Regions from separate parts of the Streptomyces spectabilis genome, predicted to be linked through region 1. Evidence: riboswitches for the same ligand, from Rfam matches in the RefSeq annotation. Region 1 holds a riboswitch; each other region holds the start of a gene.
What was found. Region 1 has a riboswitch for cobalamin ahead of CP982_RS37470 (CoA-acylating methylmalonate-semialdehyde dehydrogenase). Riboswitches for the same ligand answer to the same signal wherever they lie in the genome.

Region 1 (5,649 bases):
CCGGCATGGGCCTGGAGCGCATGGCCACCCTGCTCCAGGGCGTCGACAATCTGTACGAGATCGACGAGACCCGGCCCGTCCTCGACCGCGCCGCCGAACTCGCCGGGGTGCGCTACGGCGCCGACGCCGCCCAGGACGTGCGCCTTCGCGTCGTCGCCGACCACGTCCGCACCGCCCTGATGCTGCTCGCCGACGGCACCGCGCCCGGCAACGAGGGCCGCGGCTACGTCCTGCGCCGCATCCTGCGCCGCGCCGTGCGCTCCATGCGCCAGCTCGGCCACGGCGACCCGGCCCTCGCGGACCTGCTGGCCGTCGCCCGCGACCGGATGGCGCCGAGCTACCCCGAGGTCGCCGACGCCTACGCGCGCATCGCCGACCAGGCCCAGGGCGAGGAGGACGCCTTCCGCGCCACCCTCAAGCAGGGCACCACGGTCCTGGACACCGCCGTCACCCGGGTCAAGGCCGACGGCGGCCGCCAACTGCCCGGCGCCAAGGCCTTCCTGCTGCACGACACCTACGGCTTTCCCATCGACCTCACCCTGGAGATGGCCGCCGAGCAGGGCGTCGAGGTCGACCGCGAGGGCTTCACGGCCCTCATGCGCGAGCAGCGCGAGCGGGCCCGCGCCGACGCCCGCGCCCGCAAGTCCGGGTCCGCAATCGACACCTCGGCCCTGCGCGCCGTCCTCGACGAGCACGGGCCGACCGACTGGCGTGCCTGGGACACCCTGGCGACGGACTCCCGCGTCCTCGCGCTCATGGGCCCGGCCGGCCCCGTGCCCCTCGCCCGCGCCGGCGAGATCGTCACCGCCGTCCTCGACCGCACGCCGTTCTACGCCGAGTCCGGTGGGCAGGACAGCGACGCCGGACGGCTCTCCGGTGCGTCCCTCGAAGCCGATGTGCTCGATGTGCAGCGGCCGCTGCCCGGCCTGGTGGCCCATCAGATCAGGGTCACCGCAGGTGAGTTGGCCGTCGGCGGTCGCGTGCACGCCGCCGTCGACCCCGAGTGGCGGCTCGGTGCGCGCCAGGCCCACTCGGGCACCCACGTGCTGCACGCCGCCCTGCGCGAGATCCTCGGCCCGACCGCCCTGCAGTCCGGCTCCTACAACCGCCCCGGCTATCTGCGGCTCGACTTCCCCTGGCGCGGGGGCCTCTCCGCCACCGTCCGCAGCGAGGTCGAGGAGGCCGCCAACCGGGCGCTCCGCCGCGACCTGCCCGTCGGCGTGCGCTGGATGACGCTGCCCGAGGCCAAGGAGCTCGGCGCGCTGGCGCTGTTCGACGAGACGTACGGCGAGCGGGTCCGGGTGGTCGAGATCGGCGGTGCCTGGTCGCGCGAGCTGTGCGGCGGCACCCACGTCGAGCACGCGTCCCAGGTCGGCGTGGTCGCCCTGACCGCCGAGTCGTCGGTGGGCGCGGGCATGCGGCGCCTGGAGGCCGCGGTCGGCGTCGAGGGCTTCGGCTATCTCGCGCGCGAGCGCGACCTGGTCGCCCGGATCGCCGAGCAGGTGCAGGCGCCGCGCGCCGAACTCCCCGACCGGGTCGCCGCGTTGCTCGACCGGCTCAAGGCCGCGGACCGGGAGAACGAGCGCCTTCGGCAGTCGGCCCGTGCCGCCCGCGCCGCCGAACTCGCCGGGCAGGCCGTCGAGGTGGCGGGCGCGTACGTGGCCACCGCGACGACGGACGGCGACGCGGGCGCCGCGCGGGCCCTGGCCGTCGAAGTGCGCGGACGGCTGCGCGCCGAGCGCCCCGGCGTGGCCGCCGTGACTCTCTCCGGCGCCAAGCCGGTCCTCGCCGTGGCCGTGAACGAAGCGGCAAGGACAGCGGGTCTGTCGGCCTCCGCCCTGGTCAAGCGGCTGCTCGGCGGACGCGGCGGCGGCTCGGACGAGGTGGCGCAGGGCGGCGGAGCGGACCGGGAGCGGCTCGCGGCCGCGGTGGCCGGGCTCCCCGGCGTCGTACGCGAGGAACTCGGCGCCTAGCGGCCGGGTGACGGGCGGCCGCCGTGCGGGGACACGGCGGCCGCCGAGGGGGCGACAGGGGTGGGGCAGGGGTTGGCCTCTGTGGACTTACTAGGACGTCCAAGTATATCGTCGTGACCAAGGCCCGCGGTGCAGGGAAGCCGGTGTGAATCCGGCACGGTCCCGCCACTGTGACCGGGGAGCGCGTTCCCGTGGAGGTTCGAACGCCACTGACGGAGAAGTCCGTTGGGAAGGCGGGGGAGCGCGCGCTGATCCGGGAGTCAGGATACCGGCCGTGGGGTGTTCCGTGTTGTCCACGAGGATGGAGCAGACACGCATGGCCCCGGTGCGCACCCGCGACCCTGGAATTCCGGACCTGCGAGCGGTGACCCCCGCTGTCTGAAGGCCGTTCCGCGTGCCCGCGGAGGCGCGCGGCCCGGCCCTGCCGTCCCCGGACCACACCTGACGAAAGAAGCAGGCCCCCATGGTCCGTGAACTGACCCATCTCGTCGGCGGCGAGCACACCCCGGGAACCTCGGGAAAGCACGCCGACGTGTACGACCCCAACACCGGCGACGTCCAGGCGCGCGTCCCCCTCGCGCACCGCGCGGACACCGAGGCGGCGATCGCGAACGCCGCCGAGGCGCAGCCCGCCTGGGGCGAGTGGAACCCGCAGCGCCGCGCCCGCGTCCTGCTCCGGTTCCTCCAGCTCGTCGAGGGCGAACGCGACTCCCTGGCCCGCCTGTTGTCGGCCGAGCACGGCAAGACCGTCGCCGACGCGCACGGCGACCTCCAGCGCGGCCTGGAGGTCGTGGAGTTCGCCGCGGGCATCCCGCACCTGCTCAAGGGCGAGTTCACCGACAACGCCGGGACCGGCATCGACGTGCACTCGCTGCGCCGCCCCCTCGGCGTCGTCGCCGGGATCACGCCCTTCAACTTCCCCGCGATGATCCCGCTCTGGAAGGCCGCACCCGCGCTGGCGTGCGGCAACGCCTTCATTCTCAAGCCGTCCGAGCGCGCCCCGTCCGTACCGCTGCGCCTCGCCGAGCTGTTCCTCGAAGCGGGCCTGCCGCCCGGCGTCCTGAACGTCCTCAACGGCGGCAAGGAGTCCGTCGACACGCTCCTGGAAGACCCGCGCGTCAAGGCGCTCGGCTTCGTCGGCTCCACGCCGATCGCCGCGCACGTGTACGCCACCGCCGCCGCCCACGGCAAGCGCGCCCAGTGCTTCGGCGGCGCCAAGAACCACCTGATCGTGATGCCGGACGCGGACCTCGACCAGGCCGTCGACGCGCTGATCGGCGCGGGCTACGGCTCCGCGGGCGAGCGCTGCATGGCGATCTCCGTGGCGGTCCCGGTCGGCGAGGCCACCGCCGACGCCCTCGTCGCTCGCATCAAGGCGCGCGTCGGAGCCCTGCGCATCGGCCGCTCCGACGACCCCGAGGCCGACTTCGGGCCGCTGGTCGGCCGCGACGCCGTCGACCGCGTCCGCTCCTACGTCGACCTCGGCGTCGAGGAGGGCGCCGAACTCGTCGTCGACGGGCGCGACTTCACCCTGCCCGGCCACGAGCGCGGGTTCTTCGCGGGCGCGTCCCTCTTCGACCGCGTCACCCCGGACATGCGGATCTACCAGGAGGAGATCTTCGGCCCCGTCCTGTCCGTCGTACGGGCAGCCGACTACGAAGAGGCGCTGCGGCTGCCCACCGAGCACCCCTACGGCAACGGCGTCGCGCTCTTCACCCGCGACGGCGGGACGGCCCGCGACTTCACCCGGCGCGTGGACACCGGCATGGTCGGCGTCAACGTGCCCATCCCGGTCCCCGTCGCGTACCACACCTTCGGCGGCTGGAAGCGCTCCGGATTCGGCGACCTCAACCAGCACGGCCCGGACGCCATCCGCTTCTACACCCGCACCAAGACCGTCACCTCGCGCTGGCCCTCGGGGGCGAAGGACGGCGCGAGCTTCACGATCCCGACGACGGCGTGAGCGGCCCGATGAAGACCGCGACCCCCACCGCCGCCACGACCACCACCTTGCTCACCGCGGACCAGCTCGCGCTCGTCGAGACCACCCTCGACTTCGCCGAGGAACACCTCGCCCCCCACGCCGTCACCTGGGACCAGGAGAAGCACTTCCCGGTCGACGTGCTGCGCAAGGCCGCGGACCTCGGGCTCGGCGGCGTGTACGTCGACGAGGCCGCGGGCGGCTCGGGCCTCACCCGGTCCGACGGCGTCCTCGTCTTCGAGGCGCTCGCCTCCGGCTGCCCCTCCGTCGCCGGCTATCTGTCCATCCACAACATGGTCGCCTGGATGATCGACCACTACGGCGACCGGGCCCAGCGCGCCCGCTGGCTGGGGCCGCTGACCTCCATGGACCGGCTCGGCAGCTACTGCCTCACCGAGCCGGGCGCGGGCTCCGACGCGGCCGCCCTGAGCACCCGCGCCGAGCGCGACGGCGACGCGTACGTCCTCACCGGCGTCAAGCAGTTCATCTCCGGCGCGGGCGCCTCCCACGTGTACGTGGTGATGGCCCGCACCGGCGGCGGCGGATCCGAGGGCGTGTCCGCGTTCGTCGTCGAACGCGACGACCCCGGCCTGTCCTTCGGCGCGAACGAGAAGAAGATGGGCTGGAACGCGCAGCCCACCCGGCAGGTCGTCCTCGACGGCGTGCGCGTGCCCGCCGACCGGCTGCTCGGCGCCGAGGGCGACGGCTTCCGCATCGCCATGAACGCCCTGAACGGCGGCCGCCTCGGCATCGCCGCCTGCTCCCTCGGCGGTGCCCGCAGCGCCCTCGACCGCAGCCTCGTCCACCTCGCGGACCGGGAGGCGTTCGGGGCCCCGCTGCTCGACGCCCAGGCGCTGCGCTTCGAGCTCGCCGACATGGCGACCGAGCTCGCGGCGGCCCGCGCCCTGGTCCGGCAGGCCGCGCAGGCCCTCGACCAGCGCGACCCGCAGGCACCGCAGCTGTGCGCCATGGCCAAGCGGTTCGCCACCGACACCGGCCACTCCGTCGCCGACCGCGCCCTCCAACTCCACGGCGGCTACGGCTATCTGACGGAGTACGGCATCGAGAAGCTCGTCCGCGACCTGCGCGTCCACCGCATCCTGGAAGGAACCAACGAGATCATGCGTCTGATCGTGGCCCGCGGCCTCACGGGAGCGCTGCGATGACCGAGGAGCCCGTCCTGATCCGCACCGAGGGGCGCGCCGGCCACATCACCCTCAACCGGCCGCGCGCCCTGAACGCCCTCACCCACGCCATGGTCCGCGCCGTCGACGAGGCGCTGACCGCCTGGGCGGCGGACCCGGCCGTCGAGACCGTCGTCCTCACCGGCGCGGGCGAACGCGGCCTGTGCGCGGGCGGCGACATCCGGCAGATCCACGAGGACGCGCGCACCGGCGGCGGCGCGTCGGCGGACTTCTGGCGCGACGAGTACCGCCTGAACGCCCGCATCGCCCGCTACCCCAAGCCGTACGTCGCCGTGATGGACGGCATCGTGATGGGCGGCGGCGTCGGGGTCTCCGCGCACGGCAGCGTCCGCGTCGTCACCGAGCGCTCCCGGATCGCCATGCCCGAGACCGGCATCGGCTTCGTCCCCGACGTCGGCGGCACCTACCTGCTCGGTCTCGCGCCCGGCGAACTCGGCACCCACCTGGCCCTCACCGGCGAGCCGGTGGGCGCGCGGGACGCGCTGACGTG
Region 2 (5,649 bases), 5.9 Mb from region 1:
CGATGAGGGGCTCGGTGATGACCTGCGCCGGGGTGCCGTGCGCGTGCGCCCTGCCCTCCTTCAGGACCAGGATCTCGTCGCAGAACATCGCCGCGAGGTTGAGGTCGTGCAGGGCGATCACCGTGGTGACGGGGAGGGTCGCCACCAGGGTGAGGAGGTCCAACTGGTGGTGGATGTCCAGGTGGTTGGTGGGCTCGTCGAGGAGGAGTTCACGCGGGGACTGGGCCAGGGCCCTGGCGATGTGGGAGCGCTGGCGTTCGCCGCCGGAGAGGGTGTGCCAGGGCTGGTCCGCGCGGTCGGACAGGCCCGTGCGGGCCAGGGCCTCGGTGACGACCCGCTCGTCGTCGGCCGTCGACGGCACCCAGGCGCGGCGGTGCGGGACGCGGCCCAGGCGCACGACGTCCCGCACCGTCAGGTCGACCTGGGTGTCCGCCTGCTGCTCCACCAGGGCGAGGCGGCGGGCCACCGCGCGGCGGCCCAGGTCGCGCAGCGGCTCGCCGTCGAGGGTGACGACGCCGGAGGCCGGGGCCAGGACGCCCGCCAGGAGGCGCAGGAGCGTGGACTTGCCGGAGCCGTTGGGCCCCAGCAGACCGACCACCGCGCCCGGACGCGGGGCGAGCGTGACACCGTCCACGATGAGACGACCACCCGCAACCCGCGACACCCGCTCCGCACTCAGACCCACACCCACCGCCACACCCGAAACCTCCGCCGCCCCCGTCACCCGACCCCCCTGACCCGAAACGACACGCCCGCCAGAAGACCCGGGAGCGTGAACCTGCCGGAGCCATCAAGGCCCGGGAGACCGGCGCGCGGGGCGAGGAGACGGCCGCCCGTGGCCCGGGAGACCCGTTCGGCGCCCGTCGCGCCGAAGGCCCGGCCCGCACCCGCCCAAGGCCCGGCTGGAAGCCCCGTCGCGCTCATCCGGCCCTCCTCGTGCGGTACAGGACCGCCACGAACGCGGGCACGCCGATCAGGGACGTGACCACGCCGACCGGGACCTCCTGGGGGTCCAGGAGCGTACGGGCCAGGGTGTCCACCCAGATGAGGAAGACCGCGCCGGTCAGGGCGGTCACCGGCAGGAGCCGGGCGTGGCGCGGGCCGACGAGCAGGCGGGCCGCGTGGGGCAGGGTCAGGCCGACGAAGCCGATCGCCCCCGCGGCGCTGACCAGGGCCGCCGTGAGCAGGGCCGTGGTGCACAGCAGGAGCAGCCGGACCCGGATGACGTGCACGCCCAGGGCCGCCGCCGCGTCCTGGCCGAAGGCGAACGCGTCGAGCGTGTGCGCCTGGGACAGACAGACCGCCAGGGCAACGGCCAGGACCGTCGCGCAGACCGCCACGTCCGTCCAGTCCGCGCCGCTCAACGAGCCGAGCAGCCAGAACAGGACGCCACGGGTCGTCTCCGCGTCCGCCGCCGTCAGGATGACGAAGGAGGTGAGGGACGAGAAGAGCTGCATGGCCGCGACGCCGGACAGGACCACGCGGTCCGTCGTGGCGCCCAGGGCCTGGCTGAGGAGCAGCACGAGGCCGAACGCGCACAGGGCGCCGACGAAGGCCCCGCCCGAGACCGAAAGCGCTCCCCCGCCGACCCCGAGGACCACCACCGCCACCGCGCCCGTGGACGCCCCGGAGGACACGCCGAGGACGAACGGGTCGGCCAGCGGATTGCGCAGGAGCGACTGGAGGACCGCGCCGCACACCGCGAGGCCCGCCCCGCACACGCCCGCGAGCAGGGTGCGCGGCATGCGCAGGTTCCAGACGATGCCGTCGCGCAGCGGGGTGAGTTCGGCCCCGCCCCAGCCGAGGTGGGCGGCCACCGCGGCCCAGACGTCCGGTACGGAGATGTCGGCCGGGCCGATGGTGACGGCGACGGCCACCGAGAGCGGAAGCGCCACCAGGCCCGCCGCCCACAGCAGCGCCGTGCGCCAGGCACCGCGCGCCGGGCGCCACCCGCCGCGGGCCCGCTCGCGCGCGGCCGTGCTCACCGGGCCAGGCCGAACTCGCGCAGCCCCGCCGCGACTTGTTCGATGCCGTCGACCGTGCGGATCGTGGGGTTCAGGGCCTGGCCGCTGAGCAGTACGTACCGCTTCTTCTTCACGGCCGTGAGGTTCTTGGTGACCGGGTTGGACTCCAGGAACTTGATCTTCTCCCGGGCGCTCTCGGCCGACTGGGCCTTGCGGGTGAGGTCGCCGATGACGAGGACGTCCGGGTCGCGGTCGGCCACGGTCTCCCAGTTGACCTGGGGCCACTCGGCGCGCGTGTCGGCGAAGGCGTTGCGGACGCCGAGCGTGCGGGTGATGACGCCGGGCGCGCCGCAGCAGCCCGCGATGTAGGGCGCCTTGGAGTCGGAGAACCAGTACAGGACGGACGCGTCGGACGACTTGAGGGTGCGCTTGGCCTTCGTGACGCGGGACTTGAGGTCCGCGACGAGGCGCTCGCCGCGCCGCTCCACGTGGAAGACCCGGGCCAGGTCGCGGATCTCGCCGTAGACGGTGTCCATGGTGAGCGTCTTGGTGCGGGTGCCGTCGCCGTCGCCGCCGTTGTCCTTGCCCGCGCAGTCGCTGGGCGAGACGTAGACGGGGACGCCCAGCTCGGTGAACTTGGCGCGGTCGGCGACGCCGCCCTTGCCGACGGTGTAGAGGAACGAGGCGCTGACGAAGTCCGGCTCCTTGGAGAGGACCTTCTCCAGGGACGGGTAGCGGTCGGCGAGGCGCTCGACCTTCGCGTTCTGCTTCTCCAGTCCGGGCAGGATCGGGTCGGTCCAGGTGCCGGTGCCGACCATGCGGTCGGCGAGGCCGAGGGAGAGCAGGATCTCCGTGGAGCCCTGGTCGAGGGAGACCGCCCGCTCGGGCGGGGCCGTGACCTCGGCCTTCTTGCCGCAGGACGTGACCGTCACCGGGTAGCCCGCGGCCTTGGCCCCCGCGTCCCGCCGCTCGGCCGAGCCGCCGCCGCAGGCGGTGAGCAGGAGGAGGCCGCCCGCCGCGAGCAGCGCGGTCAGGCGCGCCCCGGGAGCGGTGCGGGCACCGCGGGCGGCGGTGCGGGGACGGGCGGCCGCGCGGAGAGCGCGAGGGGCAAGAGGGGCAAGAGGGGCAAGAGGGGGCACAGGTTCTTCCCGGGTCTCATGGCTCATGCGCGGAGCCTGGTCTGCGAAACCCCGCCGCCCGGCGCGCGGTCGGCGGTGCCAGCAGGTCTTCGGACTCGGGTTCGTCCGGGCGGGGCCGCCTTCCCGGATGTCCGTGACATCCAGTGGCCGCTGGTCCCGCCCGTCCCCCTCACCGCTGCGCGTCAGTTCCGGTTTCCCACCGGATTCCCTGGCCCGGGTGCGGGCGCGACTGGCGTGCGCAAGCTATCACCCGGCCGGATCCCACCCCTGCTCGGGGCGCGGTTCGCCACGGTACGTACCGAAGGACCACTTGTTGCCCTCCGGATCCTCCACGGCGAACTCGCGGCTGCCGTACGGCTGGTCCTCGATCTCGCGGATGATCTTCACGCCCGCCTCCTTGAGGCGGCGGTGGAGGGCGTCGACGTGGTCCGTGACGACGTACGCGCCGAACGTGCCCGGCTGCAGGCACCACGCGGCCGACTCCGGGTCGTACGAGCCGAGCATGACGGCGCCGCCCTCGGGCCAGTCGAGCTGGGCGTGGGCGACGCGGCCGCCGTCCTCGTAGACGGCGGTGCGCAGGAAGCCGACGGTGGTGACGAGGAAGTCGATGAGCGCGGGGGCGTCGTGGGCCTGGAAGGTGGGCCAGACGTCGGGGGCGCGGAGGTTCGGGGTGGTCTGGGTGCTCTGTACCGCTTCGGTGGTGTTCATGCCTCTCAGTCTTGGCCGTCGCGGTGTCCCCCGGCTTGGATATTCCGGCACTCCTCGGCCAGCCAGGCGCTCGGGCTCGCTCCCGTGTACTGGCGGAAGTCGCGCACCAGGTGGGAGTGGTCGTAGTAGCCGCAGTCGGCGGCGACGCGGGCGAGGTCGGCGGGCGCGCCCGCGACGACCGCGCGCACCATCCGCGCCTTCGCGTGCTGGAACCGCATCAGGCGGGCGGCCTGCTTGGGCGTCACCCCGGTCTCGGCGCGGAACAGGGCCGAGAGGCGGCGCTCGCTGAGCGCGACGTGCGCGGCCAGGCCCCGCAGGGTGCCCGCGCCCCGGTGCCGGGCGAGCCAGGCCCAGGCCTCGGCGACCTCGGGGCGCACCGGGCCGAGGCGCCCGGCGTCGGCGGCGCGGCCCGCCAGATAGGCGTTGAGGCAGGCGAACCGCTCGTCCCAGCCGTCGGCCGCGCACAGCCGCTCGCGGACGTCGGCGGCGATCCGGCCGAGGACGTCCGTGCCGTCGGTGACGAGCACGCCGGTCAGTTCGGCGGCCGGCAGGCCGAGGAGCGAGCGGGCCGCGAGGGGGTGCACGGCGAGCTGGATGCCCGCCTGGTGCTCGGGCTGCACGACGTACGCCGGGCTCTGGTGCAGGCCGCCCACGACGATGTCGGTGCGCACGGCGTCGGGCCCGGTGGCCTGCTCCGCGGTGCGGCCGCTGACGACGGGCCCGTCGAGCGAGAAGATCAGCGTCAGATACGGGGACGGCAGGCCGCGGTGCAGGCCCGGCCGCTCGCCGCTCGTGCGGTAGCCCACGGCGGACACGACCTTGCCGCCCTGCTCCGGCGGGAGCGGGGCGCGGACGAACTCGCGGAGGGCGGTGTCCATGCGTCCATTGTGACCGCGTACGGGACCGGGTGCGGGGTCGGGCACGGGACCGGGTGCGGGACCGGGCACGCCCCGCGCGTGCCCCTGCGGCTACCCGCTCCCCCGTGTCCCATGCCCGCCACGCACGGTGACATCGATCATGGGAATCGCCCGCGCGCGCTCGTAGCATGGCCCGCCGCTCCGCACCGGGCGGCGCATCACTTCCGAGGAACGGACCACCATGGCTGGACGAGCACGAGGCGGAGCACGGGGCAGGGGCAGGCGGGCGGCCTTCGGCCTCGCGGGAGCGGTCGCGGCGGCGGTGTTCGCGGGCGGCGCGCTGTGGCCGGGGGCGGGCACGGCCGACGCGAGCCAGGCGGGCGCGGGGGGCCGCGCCGCCGCCGGGCTCGAGCACTGGCCCGAGCCGGTGGCCGCGCGGCTCGGCAAGGTCATCGCCGCGAACGAGCACAAGGGCGCGTACGCCGTCTTCGACGCGGACAACACGACGTACCGCAACGACCTGGAGGAGGCGCTGCTTCCGTTCCTGGAGATGAAGGGCGTCCTGACCCGGAAGTCGATGGACCCCTCGCTGAAGGTCATCCCCTTCAAGGACACGGCCACGCACAAGGAGAGCCTCTACAGCTACTACAACCGCCTGTGCGAGGTCGACGACCAGGTCTGCTACCCGTGGGCCGCGCAGATCTTCTCCGGCTTCACCCTGAAGACCCTCAAGGGGTACGTCGACGAGCTGCTCGCGTACGACAAGCCGATCCCGGCGACGTACTACGAGGACGGGAAGGTGACGCGGACCGAGGTCCACCGCCCCGAGTTCTCCCCCGGCATGCGGGAGCTGTACAAGTCGCTGCGCGCGCACGGGATCGAGGTGTACGTCGTGAGCGCCGCGAGCGAGGACCTGGTGCGGATGGTGCTCGCCGACCCGAAGTACGGGTACGGGGTGAAGCCGCAGAACGTCATCGGCGT
Region 3 (5,649 bases), 4.9 Mb from region 1:
GGACGCCGAGCTGACCGGCAGCGGCGGCAAGACGCTCACCGGATCCGCGCGGCTCAGGGCCGGGATCTCGGGGACGTACGAGATCACCGTGACCTGCGACGGGCACCCGCACCAGGGCGTCGGCACCGTCCGGGCCGGCGGTGCCCAGGCCACGCCGCAGGCGCCCGTGCGGGCCGGCGGGGGCGGCACCGCCGATCTCAAGCCCGTGGCCGCGGTCGCCGAGGAGGCCGGGCCCGGTACGCGGCACGCCGTCGTCGGCCTGGTGCTCGCGGGGGCGGCCGCCGTCGCCGTGGCCCTGCGCAGCGTCCGCCGGCGCCGCTCCGACTGACCGTGGCCGGGCCCGAGCCCGAAGGCGCCGACGCCCCGCACGGCACCAGGCGTCTCGTCATGGGCGTGGCGTGGGCCGTGCTGCTCGTCGGCCTGTGGCTGTGGGGCAACGAGATCACCGACGTGCGCGGCGGCCTCTCCGACCCGACCACCGGGGACATCGCCGCCGTCGGCAGGCCCCCCGGCCTCGAACTGCCCCGCCCGCACGAGCCGCTCGCCGACGCGCGGCCGCAGCGCGTGGACGTGCCCTCGCTCGGCGTACGGGCCCCGGTGGTGGCCCGCGGCCTGGACGCGGTGGGCGCGATCGACCCGCCGCCGTACGGGCAGCCGGGCGTCGTCGGCTGGTACGGCGGCGGGGTGCGGCCCGGGGCGGCCGGGGCCGCGCTGCTCGTGGGCCACGTGGACACGGAGAGCAGGCCCGCCGTCTTCTACCACCTCAGCGCCGTGCGCCCCGGCGAGAAGGTGCGGGTGGTGCGGGACGACGGGGCCGTCGCCGAGTTCACGGTGGACGACGTCCAGGTGCTCGGCCGCGACGACTTCGACGCGAAGACGGCTTACGGCCCCCGCGAGGAGGGCCGCGCCGAACTGCGCCTGATCACTTGTGGCGGCACCTTCGACCGCGCCAGCCGTACGTACTCGGCGAACGTGGTCGTCTCCGCCTATCTCACGGGCGTGGGCCCCTAGGGCGTGTCCGATGGGTCGGCGCGGCGTCGCGACGCCTGGCACGCACGCTCGCCGCGTTGCCGAAATGTCCTAGTAGCTCCGCTACGAGGACATCCCGGCGCCTTGCGATCGCACGCACCAGACGCCGCTCCTTGCTCCACGCCGACCCACCGGACACGCCCTAGACAGCCGGGGTCGAGGCGGCCTCGGTCCCGGCTCTCGCGCGCAGCGCCCGCAGGCCGATGCCGCCGAACACGGCCGCGAAGACCACCCACATCAGCACGTGCGACGCGAGCGACAGCATGCGGAAGTCCCACAGGAGCGTGGGGCTCACGGGCGTCGGGTCCGGGTTGTCCGGCAGCGCCCACAGCAGCGCGAGGACGGCGGCAGCCGTGCCCGCCGCCGCGAGCTGCCGCACCGGCTGCGACCGGCCGGCGAGGCGCACGTACACCTGCCAGACCAGGAACATGCCGAGCACGCTGATCACGACCGCCGCGACCCACATGGCCTGCCGGTCACCCACCGTGCCGGAGTCGCCGACGCCGGGCGGCATCGCCGGATAGCGCAGGGCGGGGAAGAGGGAGACCGCGCAGAACGCGGCCGCGCAGAACGCGAGCGCCCGCGGCCAGGGGTTGGCACGCGGATCGCGCCGGTGCACGAGGGCGTACGCGACGGCGAAGAGCACGCCGATCGCGAGGCCCGCGACGACCAGGGCGATGACCAGGCCCGCGTGCTGCGTGGAGCGTGAGAACAGCTCCTCGTGGTGCTGCACGGCGGCACCGGCGTCATGCTGCTCGTGGGCCTGCGAACGGGCCTCCTCCGCGCGGATCGCCTTGTCCATCAGGGGCTCGGCGAGCAGCAGCGAGAAGAGCCCGGCGGCGAGCCCGCCCAGGCTCCCGGCCGCGAGGCCGCGGCCGAGCAGCGCGAGGACGGGGGACGGGGCCGCTGGGGAGGCGGCGGGAGTCGAAGTGCGGGGAGCGGTGAGGGAGTTCGGGGAAGGGGGAGTCTCTGGGGACGCGGTCATGGTGCGAGCGGCCCCGATCAGTGGCAGGGGGCACCGAAGAGGTGCCTGCCGTCGTGCGCGAACTCGTGGAGGTAGTCACCGGTCGCCGAGATCAGCGAGCCGTTGTCCATGAAGACCGCGTACAGGGTGATGAGCGCGAGGATCACGGCGCCCGCGGCGATCAGCCAGTCGCGGGTCTGGATGGTCGCGGACTGTATCGCGGCGGTGTCGGTGTGTGGTGCGCTGTGCGCAGCGGAAGCGGACATACCGTGGCTCTCCTTCTGGGGTTTCCACGCCCCATGGCAGGAGGACGACGGGTTCAGTTCCTGACTTCCCCAGGCGTGCGCGTGGGGTAACAGTGGCGGGACCGTCCCGGAGTCGCACCGGGTTCCTGGCAACCGTCGCCTCGACGTATGGACTTGTCGCCGGGAGAGTCGCAGGTGGTCATGGACACTGTCAACCAGTCGCCGCGCCCGCGAGGGCGCCGCGCGCGGGCGGCGTGCGCCCCGGAGCGGGGCACAACCTGGCCCGGTCAACGACCCGCTCCCCCCGGAGTCGCCGACCGGGCCGGTCCTCGACCGCGCGCGCTCGAGCTGCGGGAGGAACCCGGCGTCGGCACGGGAGGCTTCGGATGGTCCATCGGTCGTGGACTGCGCGGAACGTCCGGGAGCACGCGGCCGCCCTGGGCCGCACCGCGTTCGGAACGCTCCACTCCGGCCGGGGGCTTGGGCCGTCACCACGACTCTAGAGCGGAAGTCGGCTTCGGCCTAGGGGAGTTTGACGCCAACTGGCCTTTTGCCGCCGCTCGCTGAACGCCGCAGGTGGCGCGGGTGCACGCCGGGCCACGCCCCCTTACCGGGACGGGCCGTGCCTGTCCTGGAGCGTCGCGTCGTCGAGCGTCCCCTTGAGCACCATCCCGGCCACCGTGTCCATGACGAGGCGCTCCCTGCGCGCGTACCGCCGCATCGCGCCGAAGGCCGCGTCGGTCCCGGTCTGCCAGCGCTCGGCCAGTATCCCCTTGGCCTGCTCGATCCGGATGCGGCTGCTGAGCGCGGCCTGGAGCTGCCGGGAGAGATCGCGGCACTCGGTGTAGGCGCGCTGGTTGTGCAGCCCGGCGGCCGCGACATCCGCGAGCGCCTGCGCGAGCCCCAACGCGCTCTCCTGCCCGGGGTCCTGGGGCGCCGGGCCCGTGACCCCGTCGGCCGCGGGCGCACCCGGCGCACCGTCCGGCCGCCACTCCGCCGCGAAGACGCCGAGCACGCCGAAGACGCGCCCCCGCGCCCGCAGCGCCACAGCCAAGGCGACGTCGACGCCCTGCGCGGTGGCCCGTGCCGCGAACTCCGGCCAGCGGGCCACCGCGTCCCGCGCGGCGAGCCGGACGGGACCCACGGGCTTGCCGCTGCCGAAGCAGTCGATGCAGGGGCCGCCCAGGTGCTGGGCTTCGAGCAGTTCGCGCGCGAGCCGCTCCCCGCGGCGGCTCGTGGCGATCCGCACCGTGTCCTGCGCGTCCGTGTACATCACGCCCGCGGCGAGCGTGTCCAAGAGCTCCGCGCAGACCTGGCTGACGCGGCCCAGGTGGCGATCCGCGTCGAAGTCGTCGGCGACCGTGACCACGGTCTCGACGAGGGCGCGCGCCAGTCCCAGCTCCGGGGTGCGGTCCGGCATGGCCTTCATGGCCTCTCCCTTTCGCCTCCCCCCAACCTTTTCGCCTACCCCGCATCGGAGGGCTGTAACAGCTCTCCTACAGCTGCCCGGACGGGCTCTCCCGGCCTCGTGAGGGTCACGTAGTTATGCCAGGATTGAGCACCGGACCGTGCGCCCAAGGGGGAGTGGATGTACCGCAGAAACACAGGTCGCGGGCGGGGTCTCACGGCCAGGGGGGTCTCGGCGGCGGTCGCGCTCACGGGGGCCGCGCTGCTGCTCGCGGGGTGCTCGTCCGACGGCGACGGGGACGGCGACGAGGCCACCCGTCCGGTGAAGCAACAGCCCAAGGACACCGACCCGTTCTGGGTCAATCCCGACGGGAACGCGGCCCGGCAGGTCGCCACGTACGAGAAGGACGGCAAGAAGGACGAGGCGGCGCGGATCCGGAAGATCGCCGAGCAGCCCGTCGGCGAGTGGATCGGCCCGGAGAAGCCGGAGGACGAGGCGCGCGGCTTCACCGAGGCGGCCGAGAAGGCCGACCGGGACGCCCTCCTCGTGCTCTACAACATCCCGCACCGTGACTGCGGCCAGTTCTCCAAGGGCGGCGCCGCCGACGGCAACGCCTACCGCGCGTGGATCGACGGCGTGGCCAAGGGCATCGGCGACCGCGCCGCCACGGTCGTCCTGGAGCCGGACGCGGTCCTGCACATGGTCGACAAGTGCACGCCCGAGCAGTTCCACGAGGAGCGCTACGACCTCCTCAGGGGCGCCATCACCAAGCTGAAGTCCCTGAAGAACACCAAGGTCTACCTGGACGCGGGCAACGCGGGCTGGTCGCACCCCGACGGTCTGTACGAGCCGCTGAAGCGCTCCGGCGTCGAGCAGGCCGACGGCTTCGCGGTGAACGTCTCCAACTTCCAGACCACCGAGGCCAGCGTGGCCTACGGCAAGACCCTGTCCGCCAAGGTCGGTGACAAGCCCTTCGTCATCGACACGAGCCGCAATGGGCGCGGGCCCTACACCGGCAAGGGCAAGGACCCCTGGTGCAATCCCCCTGGGCGGGCCCTGGGCGAAGCCCCCACCACCAAGACGGGCGACCCGTCGGTCGATGCGTACCTCTGGGTCAAGCGGCCCGGTGAGTCCGACGGCACGTGTCGCGGTGGCCCGCAGGCCGGGCAGTGGTGGCCCGAGTACGCACTCGGGCTCGCCAAGAACGCCCCCTGAGGGGCGCGGGGAACTGCGCGACCAGCCACAACAAAGCCGCAGTCGCGTCTGCCGAGTACCGAGCAGACGCGACTGCGGCTTTTCGCGCGCTGAGCGCGCAGTTCCCCGCGCCCCTTACGGGGCCTCTAGGGAACGTGAACCCACTGGGCCTTGCTGGGGATGCCCTCGGCGTTCGTGACGAAGAGCATGTACCAGCCCGACTCCACCAGGCTCCGGTTCTTCGGCACGGTCACCGTGACCGCGTCGCCGGACTTCTTCAGGTCGAGGGCGATCGACGTCTGGTCGATGTCCGTGACGTGGGTGGTGGCGGAGGGCCGGATCAGCCGGGCGGACTTGATGGAGGAGGCGTCCTTCGTGGGGAACGTGCCGGACGCGCCCCGCTTCAGGGCCTTGGGACCGGACCCGAGCGCGGGCCGGTCGCCGTTGTACAGGTACGGCGGCGTGTAGATCTCCACCCGCTGCTCGAAGCTCCCCGGCTTGGTGTTGGCCTTGTCGGCGTACAGCGAGTCCGAGCCGAAGAACATCACGCGGCCGTCGGGCAGCAGGATCGAGCCGGAGTGGTAGTTGCGGCCCACGTGCGGGTCGGCGACCTTGTCGAGCGTGTTCCTGCGCGGGTCGTACAGGCGGGCCTCGTGGATGTTGGAGTCGCCGCGGCCGCGGTAGTCCTCGGAGCCGCCCGAGATCAGGACCGAGTCGTCGGGCAGGACGGACGCCTGCGGGTAGCGGGTGCCCGTGCCCAGCTCGGGGCCGTCCTCGAAGCGGGGGCTCCGGTCCTTCAGATCGACGAT
Region 4 (5,649 bases), 580 kb from region 1:
GAGCTGCCGTTCGCCCGCTTCCTGGAACTCCTTCCGGTGCTGCGCCCGCGCCACTACTCCATCTCGTCCTCCGCGCAGGCCGCGCCCGGCGAGATCGACCTGATGGTGTCGCTGCTCGCCGCGCCCCACCGGGCGGGCGAGGGCACGTTCCACGGCATCGCCTCGCACTACGTGCAGGGCGTGCGGGCCGGGGACACCCTCCGGGCCAGGGTGCTGCCGTGCGGCGAGTCCTTCCGCCTTCCCGACGACGACACGGTGCCGGTCATCCTGGTCAGCGCGGGCACCGGCCTCGCGCCGTTCCGCGGAGCCGTCCTCGACCGGCTGCACACCGGGTCCACCGGCACGCTCCTGTGCTACTTCGGCTGCGACCACCCGGAGGTCGACTACCTGCACCGCGAGGAGTTCGAGCGGGCCCAGACGGCCGGAGCGGTCAGCATGCGGCCCGTCTTCTCCCAGGCCCCCGAGGGCGGCGCCCGCTACGTCCAGGACCGCATCGCCCGGGAGAGCGACGAGGTGTGGGACGTGCTGCGGGCGGGCGGCCGGGTCCACGTCTGCGGCGACGGCCGCCGGATGGCCCCCGCGGTGCGGGAGGCGTTCATGGCCGTCCACCGCGAGCACACCGGCGCGGACGACGAGCAGGCGGCCGGCTGGCTGGACGCCCTCGTCGAGTCCGGCCGCTACGTCGAGGACGTCTGGACCGGCTGAAGCGGGCGGCAGCCGCACCCGGCTCCCCGCTCGCCCCACCCGGTGGCCACGGGCGCCCGAAGCGCCCGTGGCCACCGGAGCCCCGAGCACTCCTTCCGCACCTCCCACCGAGAGGACTCCGATGCCGTTCGCACACCCGACCACGCGCCGATGCGCCGTGGCCGACCGCACCCCGAGGGCCCACCGGTGACCGCGCGCAGGACGGCGGTCCTGACCCTCGGCGTCGCCGTGGCGCTCATCGCCGGCGCGACCCTGGGCAACGGCGGCGCGAACCTCATGCCGCTGTTCATCGACGACTTCTCCGCACGGTTCGGGCTCGGGGACTCCGGTGCCGGACTCGTCGGCGCGGCCCAGCTCATGGCCACCGCGGTCGTCACCCTGCGGCTCGCGGGCCGGGCCGCGCGGCCCGGCCGGGTACGCATGACCCGCACCGGCCTCGCCGTCGCCGGAGCGGGTTTCGTCGGGGCGACCGCGGCGAGCGACCTGCCGACCCTGATCCTGGCGAACCTCGTCATCGGCGCCGGACTCGGCGCGGTCTACGCGGCCGCCACGGCCGCGATCGCCGCGACCGACGACGCCGACAAGGCCTCCGCGGTCACCATCGCGGGCACGGTGGTCGTGACCGCCCTGCTGATCATGGCGGTGCCCGCGGCCAACCACAGCCTGGGGGAGGGGACCGGCTTCCTGGTCATGGCGCTGTGGTGTCTGCTCGCCTGGCCCCTGGTACGCGGGCTCCCCGACGGCCCGGCGACGGCGACGCCCACGGCGCCCGGGACCGGGGCCGGGGCCACGCCCGAGGCCGAAGGCCCGACCACGACGGCGACCCCCTCCTGGGTCCTGCTGGGCGCGATCGCGCTGTTGTGGGCCGTCACCCAGGGCGCCTGGGCGTACGCCTCGGTCTTCGGGCGCGAACACGCCGGCATGTCGGCATCGGCCGTGTCGGTGGTCCTCGCCGTGTCCGGTGTCGTGGCCCTCGTCGGCGCCGCACTCGGCCCCGTTGCCGCCCGCCGCTTCGGCCGTACGCGGTCCCTGGCCGGCTTCATCGTGGCGCAGGCCCTCTCGATGGCGGTCCTGGTGCTCACGCGCGACCCGGTGCTCTTCGTCGTCGCGGCGGTCCTCTGGCAGGCCTGCCAGCTGGCCGTCCTGGTACAGACCCTCGCGGCGGCCGCCCTCCTCGACCCGAGCGGGCGCCTGGTGGCCTCCCTCAGCGGAGCGAGCGCGCTGGGCACCGGCATCGGTCCGCTGGCCGTCGGCGCCGTCCTCGACACGGCGGGCGCCGGAGTGCTCGGCGTCCTCCTGGCTCTCGGCACCCTCGTCGCCTCGGTGCCGCCGCTGAGGATGACGGTCGCCAGCGCGACGGCCGACCGGGCCCGGCGTCCCGAGCCCGCCCGAGCGGCCCCGACCCGCTGAGCGCCCGTCACACCGCGGGCGCCGTTCGGCCCCACTGCCCCGGGCCCACCACGCGAAGCGGCCACCTCCCCCGACTCCGAGCAGGGGAGGTGGCCGCTTCGCGCGCTGTCAGGCGCCGGCCGCCCGCGGCAGGCCGAGGGTGCCGCCCGCCAGCGCCGCCGCCCCCGCGGCCAGGGCCCGCACGACGTGCCGTTCGGCCTCCTCGTCCGGCAGGGCCAGACGCTGCAGGATGAGCCCGTCGAAACCGGCGAGCAGGAAGCGAGCGATGGTGTCGGGGGACGCGGCGAGCCGCTGGCCGGTGCGCTCGGCCGCCTCCGTCACCAACTGCGCCGCCACGTCGTGCGCTTGGCGGAAGTGACTCTCCAGAGCCTCGTGCAACGCCGGTGTCCGCAGGGCGTACATGGTCAGTTCGGTGAGCAACTGATGGCTGGCGGGCTGCTCGCCCACGGTGCGCCACAGCGCCCCGGTGAGCGCGGCGAGCGTTTCCTCGAAACCGGCGTCCGCAGGCGCGGACTCCCGGACCTGTGCCAGCAGGTCCTGGCTGAGCTGCTCCATGACGGCGCGGTACAGGTCTTCCTTGGTGCCGAAGGTGTAGTGCACCGTCGCCTGGGCGACACCGAGCTCGGCGGCGATGGCGCGGGTGCTTCCGGCGGCGACACCCTCCCTGGCCATGAGGGCGATGGCCGCTTTGATCAGCTGGGGGCGGCGCTCGGCCGCAGTCACATGAGCCATGCGTACATAGTAGCGACATAGTCAGCCGAAAAAGTCGACTGAACAACTCGGCGGAGCGACTCGAGGGACAACTCGACCGAACAACCCGGCTGGAACGTGCGTGCGACTCGCCGGACAGGTGCCGCGCGCACTCTTCTCCGGGCGCGCGCGCAACCGTACGATCCAGTCGCCGTCCCGCGCACGCGCTCCACGATCGACCCCGTCGTCGACCAGCCAGAGGTGACCCGTGGACACCCAGACCCCCCTCTTCCGCCTCGACGCGAGCGCCGGTGACATCCACGGCGAGAACGAGAAGCTCCGCGCGCTGGGCCCCGCCGTGCGGGTGCGGCTGCCCGGCGGGGTGCCCGCCTGGGTGATCACCCGCCACGACCTGCTCCGAGAACTCCTGGCGGACCCCCGTACGGCCAAGGACCCGGCGCACTGGTCCGCGTGGCGCGCGGGAGAGGTGCCGGAGGGGTGGCCGCTGATCAGCGTGGTCACCAACCGCGGCATGACCACCGCCGACGGCGAAGAGCACCGCCGCCTGCGGGACCTGGTCACCCAGGCCTTCACCGCGCGGCGCGTCGCCGCGATGCGGCCCCGCGTCGAGGCGATCACGCTGCGGCTTCTCGACGCCCTCGCGGAGCGCGGCGGCGACGCCGTGGACCTGCGCCGGCACTTCGCCTATCCGCTGCCCATGGCCGTGATCGGGGACCTCCTCGGCGTGCCGGAGGAGCGCTTCGACGAGTTCCGGACCCTCTCCGCCAGCCTGACCAGCAGCGTCACCACGCCCGACGAGACCATCGCCACCCAACGACGGCTGCACGCGCTCCTCGGCGACCTCGTCGCCGAACGGCGGGCGCGGCCGGGGGAGGACCTGACCAGCCGGCTGATCGCCGTGCGCGACGACGGCGACCGGCTCTCGGAGCCGGAGCTGATCGGCACCCTGATCCTGGTTCTCGTCGCGGGCCACGGCACCACCCTCAACCTGATCACCAACGCGACCGCCGCCCTGCTCACCCACCCCGAACAGCGCGCCGCCGTCACGACCGGACGACGGCCGTGGGACGCCGTGGTGGAGGAGACCCTGCGGTGGGACTCGCCCGTCGCGCACTTCCCGCTGCGCTACGCCCTCGACGACATCCCCGTCGGCACCGTGGTGATCCCGCGCGGCGAGGCCATCCTCGCCTCGTACGCGGCCGCGGGCCGCGACCCCGGCCGATTCGGCGCCGACGCCGCCGAGTTCGACATCGCGCGCCCCCGGCCGAAACACCTGTCCTTCGGGCACGGCCCGCACTACTGCCTCGGCGCCGCCCTGGCGCGCCTTGAGGCGGGCATCGCCCTGCCCGCTCTGTTCCGGCGGTTCCCGCACCTGGAACTCGCCGTACCGCGCGCCGATTTGGTGCCGCTGCCGTCCTTCGTCAGCAACAGCGTCCAGGCCCTGCCGGTCACCCTGTACGGCGGATAGCGCGGCCCCGGAGCCGGGCCCCCGGGTACCACCGGACGGCCGGATGGAATGATGACGGGCGACAAGGCGACGGCGGTCCGAGGAAGCCGGTGTGAATCCGGCGCGGTCCCGCCACTGTGATCGGCGAGCCTGTCCCGACTGGCCACTGCCCCGCGAGGGGTGGGAAGGCCGGGACGGGCATCGACCCGAGAGCCAGGAGACTCACGCGGTCGCCTCCTCCACGGAACACCGGGGCGGATCTCCCCGGAGAGAGGCAGGACGCGGCATGCCCGCAAGACCGGTCGGCAAGTCAGCAGGGGCCGCGCGGAGTTCCGGGGCGGCCGCCGCCCCGGCGCCCTGCCGGGTCGTCGTGTGCCGGGACTGCTGCTGCGGCAGCCCGAAGGTGACAGGCGTCGACCACGCCGCGCAGACCGCGCGCCTGCGGGCCGAGGCGCCCGTGCGCGTCTCGGCCTGCCTGGACGTGTGCGACCAGGCCAACGTCATCGTGGTCCAGCCCTCCGCCGAGGGCCGTGCGGCCGGTGCCCGACCGGTGTGGCTCGGCCTGGTCAACGACGCGGACGCGACCGAGGACATCGTCGCCTGGGTCCGCGCCGGAGGCCCGGGCGTCGCCCCGCGACCGGAGATCCTCGACCTGTACGCCTTCACCCCGCCGCGCCGCCGCGCCGTGTCCTGAACGGCCGCGCCGGGCCGGGGCGTCGGGGCCTCGCCGTCAGCGGAACGGGCGCGCCTCCGCCGGGGTCACCGCCGTCCCGGCCCGCACCCCGTGCAGGACGTGGGCCAGCACCTCGGCCCCGCGCACGACGCGCGGGCCGGGGCGGTTGAAGTACGCGGGCCCGTCCAGGACCCAGACGCGCCCGGCCCGGACGGCGGGCAGCTCGGACCAGCCGGGCAGCCGGGTGAGCAGGTCCGTCTCGCGCAGCGTCCGCTCGGGCGGAAAGCCGCACGGCAGGACGAGCAGCACCTCCGGCCGGGCCGCGCGCACCGCGTCCCAGGTCATGGGTGCGGTGTGCTCGCCGGGCGCGGCAAGGAGCGGTTCGCCCCCGGCGGCGGCGATCTGTTCGGGCACCCAGTGCCCGGCGGGCCACAGCGGATCCAGCCACTCGATCGCGACCACCCGGGGCCGTTGACGTCCGGCGGTCCGCTCGCGCACCCGCTCCAGACGGGCCCGCAGCTCGGCCCGGCGCAGCTCGGCGGACTCCCGCACCCCGAGCACGGTGCCGACCGTGACCAGGCAGTCCAGTACGTCGTCCAGGGTGCGCGGCTCCAGGCTCAGGACCCGGGTGCCCGCGTCCAGGAGCCGCACGGTGCGGCTGACCCTCTCGTACGACACCGCGCAGACGTCGCACAGGTCCTGC

Region 2: another riboswitch for cobalamin. It lies ahead of CP982_RS12825 (ABC transporter substrate-binding protein); the one in region 1 lies ahead of CP982_RS37470 (CoA-acylating methylmalonate-semialdehyde dehydrogenase).
Region 3: another riboswitch for cobalamin. It lies ahead of CP982_RS16865 (CbtB domain-containing protein); the one in region 1 lies ahead of CP982_RS37470 (CoA-acylating methylmalonate-semialdehyde dehydrogenase).
Region 4: another riboswitch for cobalamin. It lies ahead of CP982_RS39950 ((2Fe-2S) ferredoxin domain-containing protein); the one in region 1 lies ahead of CP982_RS37470 (CoA-acylating methylmalonate-semialdehyde dehydrogenase).

The regions. Positions count from the first base shown of each region.
Region 1 is NZ_CP023690.1:8,835,878-8,841,526, forward strand. Features, by position in the region: gene alaS (alanine--tRNA ligase) at 1-1,973, shown strand, start outside; cobalamin riboswitch at 2,084-2,264, shown strand; gene CP982_RS37470 (CoA-acylating methylmalonate-semialdehyde dehydrogenase) at 2,437-3,936, shown strand; gene CP982_RS37475 (acyl-CoA dehydrogenase family protein) at 3,945-5,120, shown strand; gene CP982_RS37480 (enoyl-CoA hydratase/isomerase family protein) at 5,117-5,649, shown strand, end outside.
Region 2 is NZ_CP023690.1:2,963,323-2,968,971, forward strand. Features, by position in the region: gene CP982_RS12815 (ABC transporter ATP-binding protein) at 1-697, opposite strand, end outside; gene CP982_RS12820 (FecCD family ABC transporter permease) at 921-1,985, opposite strand; gene CP982_RS12825 (ABC transporter substrate-binding protein) at 1,982-3,130, opposite strand; cobalamin riboswitch at 3,167-3,352, opposite strand; gene CP982_RS12830 (VOC family protein) at 3,350-3,811, opposite strand; gene CP982_RS12835 (AraC family transcriptional regulator) at 3,817-4,689, opposite strand; gene CP982_RS12840 (haloacid dehalogenase-like hydrolase) at 4,910-5,649, shown strand, end outside.
Region 3 is NZ_CP023690.1:3,895,936-3,901,584, reverse strand. Features, by position in the region: gene CP982_RS16880 (hypothetical protein) at 1-328, shown strand, start outside; gene CP982_RS16875 (class F sortase) at 388-1,011, shown strand; gene CP982_RS16870 (CbtA family protein) at 1,172-2,014, opposite strand; gene CP982_RS16865 (CbtB domain-containing protein) at 2,032-2,259, opposite strand; cobalamin riboswitch at 2,298-2,426, opposite strand; gene CP982_RS16860 (ANTAR domain-containing protein) at 2,846-3,667, opposite strand; gene CP982_RS16855 (glycoside hydrolase family 6 protein) at 3,827-4,861, shown strand; gene glxA (radical copper oxidase GlxA) at 4,987-5,649, opposite strand, start outside.
Region 4 is NZ_CP023690.1:9,416,686-9,422,334, forward strand. Features, by position in the region: gene CP982_RS39930 (bifunctional cytochrome P450/NADPH--P450 reductase) at 1-705, shown strand, start outside; gene CP982_RS39935 (MFS transporter) at 892-2,115, shown strand; gene CP982_RS39940 (TetR/AcrR family transcriptional regulator) at 2,224-2,847, opposite strand; gene CP982_RS39945 (cytochrome P450 family protein) at 3,074-4,294, shown strand; cobalamin riboswitch at 4,374-4,497, shown strand; gene CP982_RS39950 ((2Fe-2S) ferredoxin domain-containing protein) at 4,560-4,967, shown strand; gene CP982_RS39955 (cobalamin-binding protein) at 5,004-5,649, opposite strand, start outside.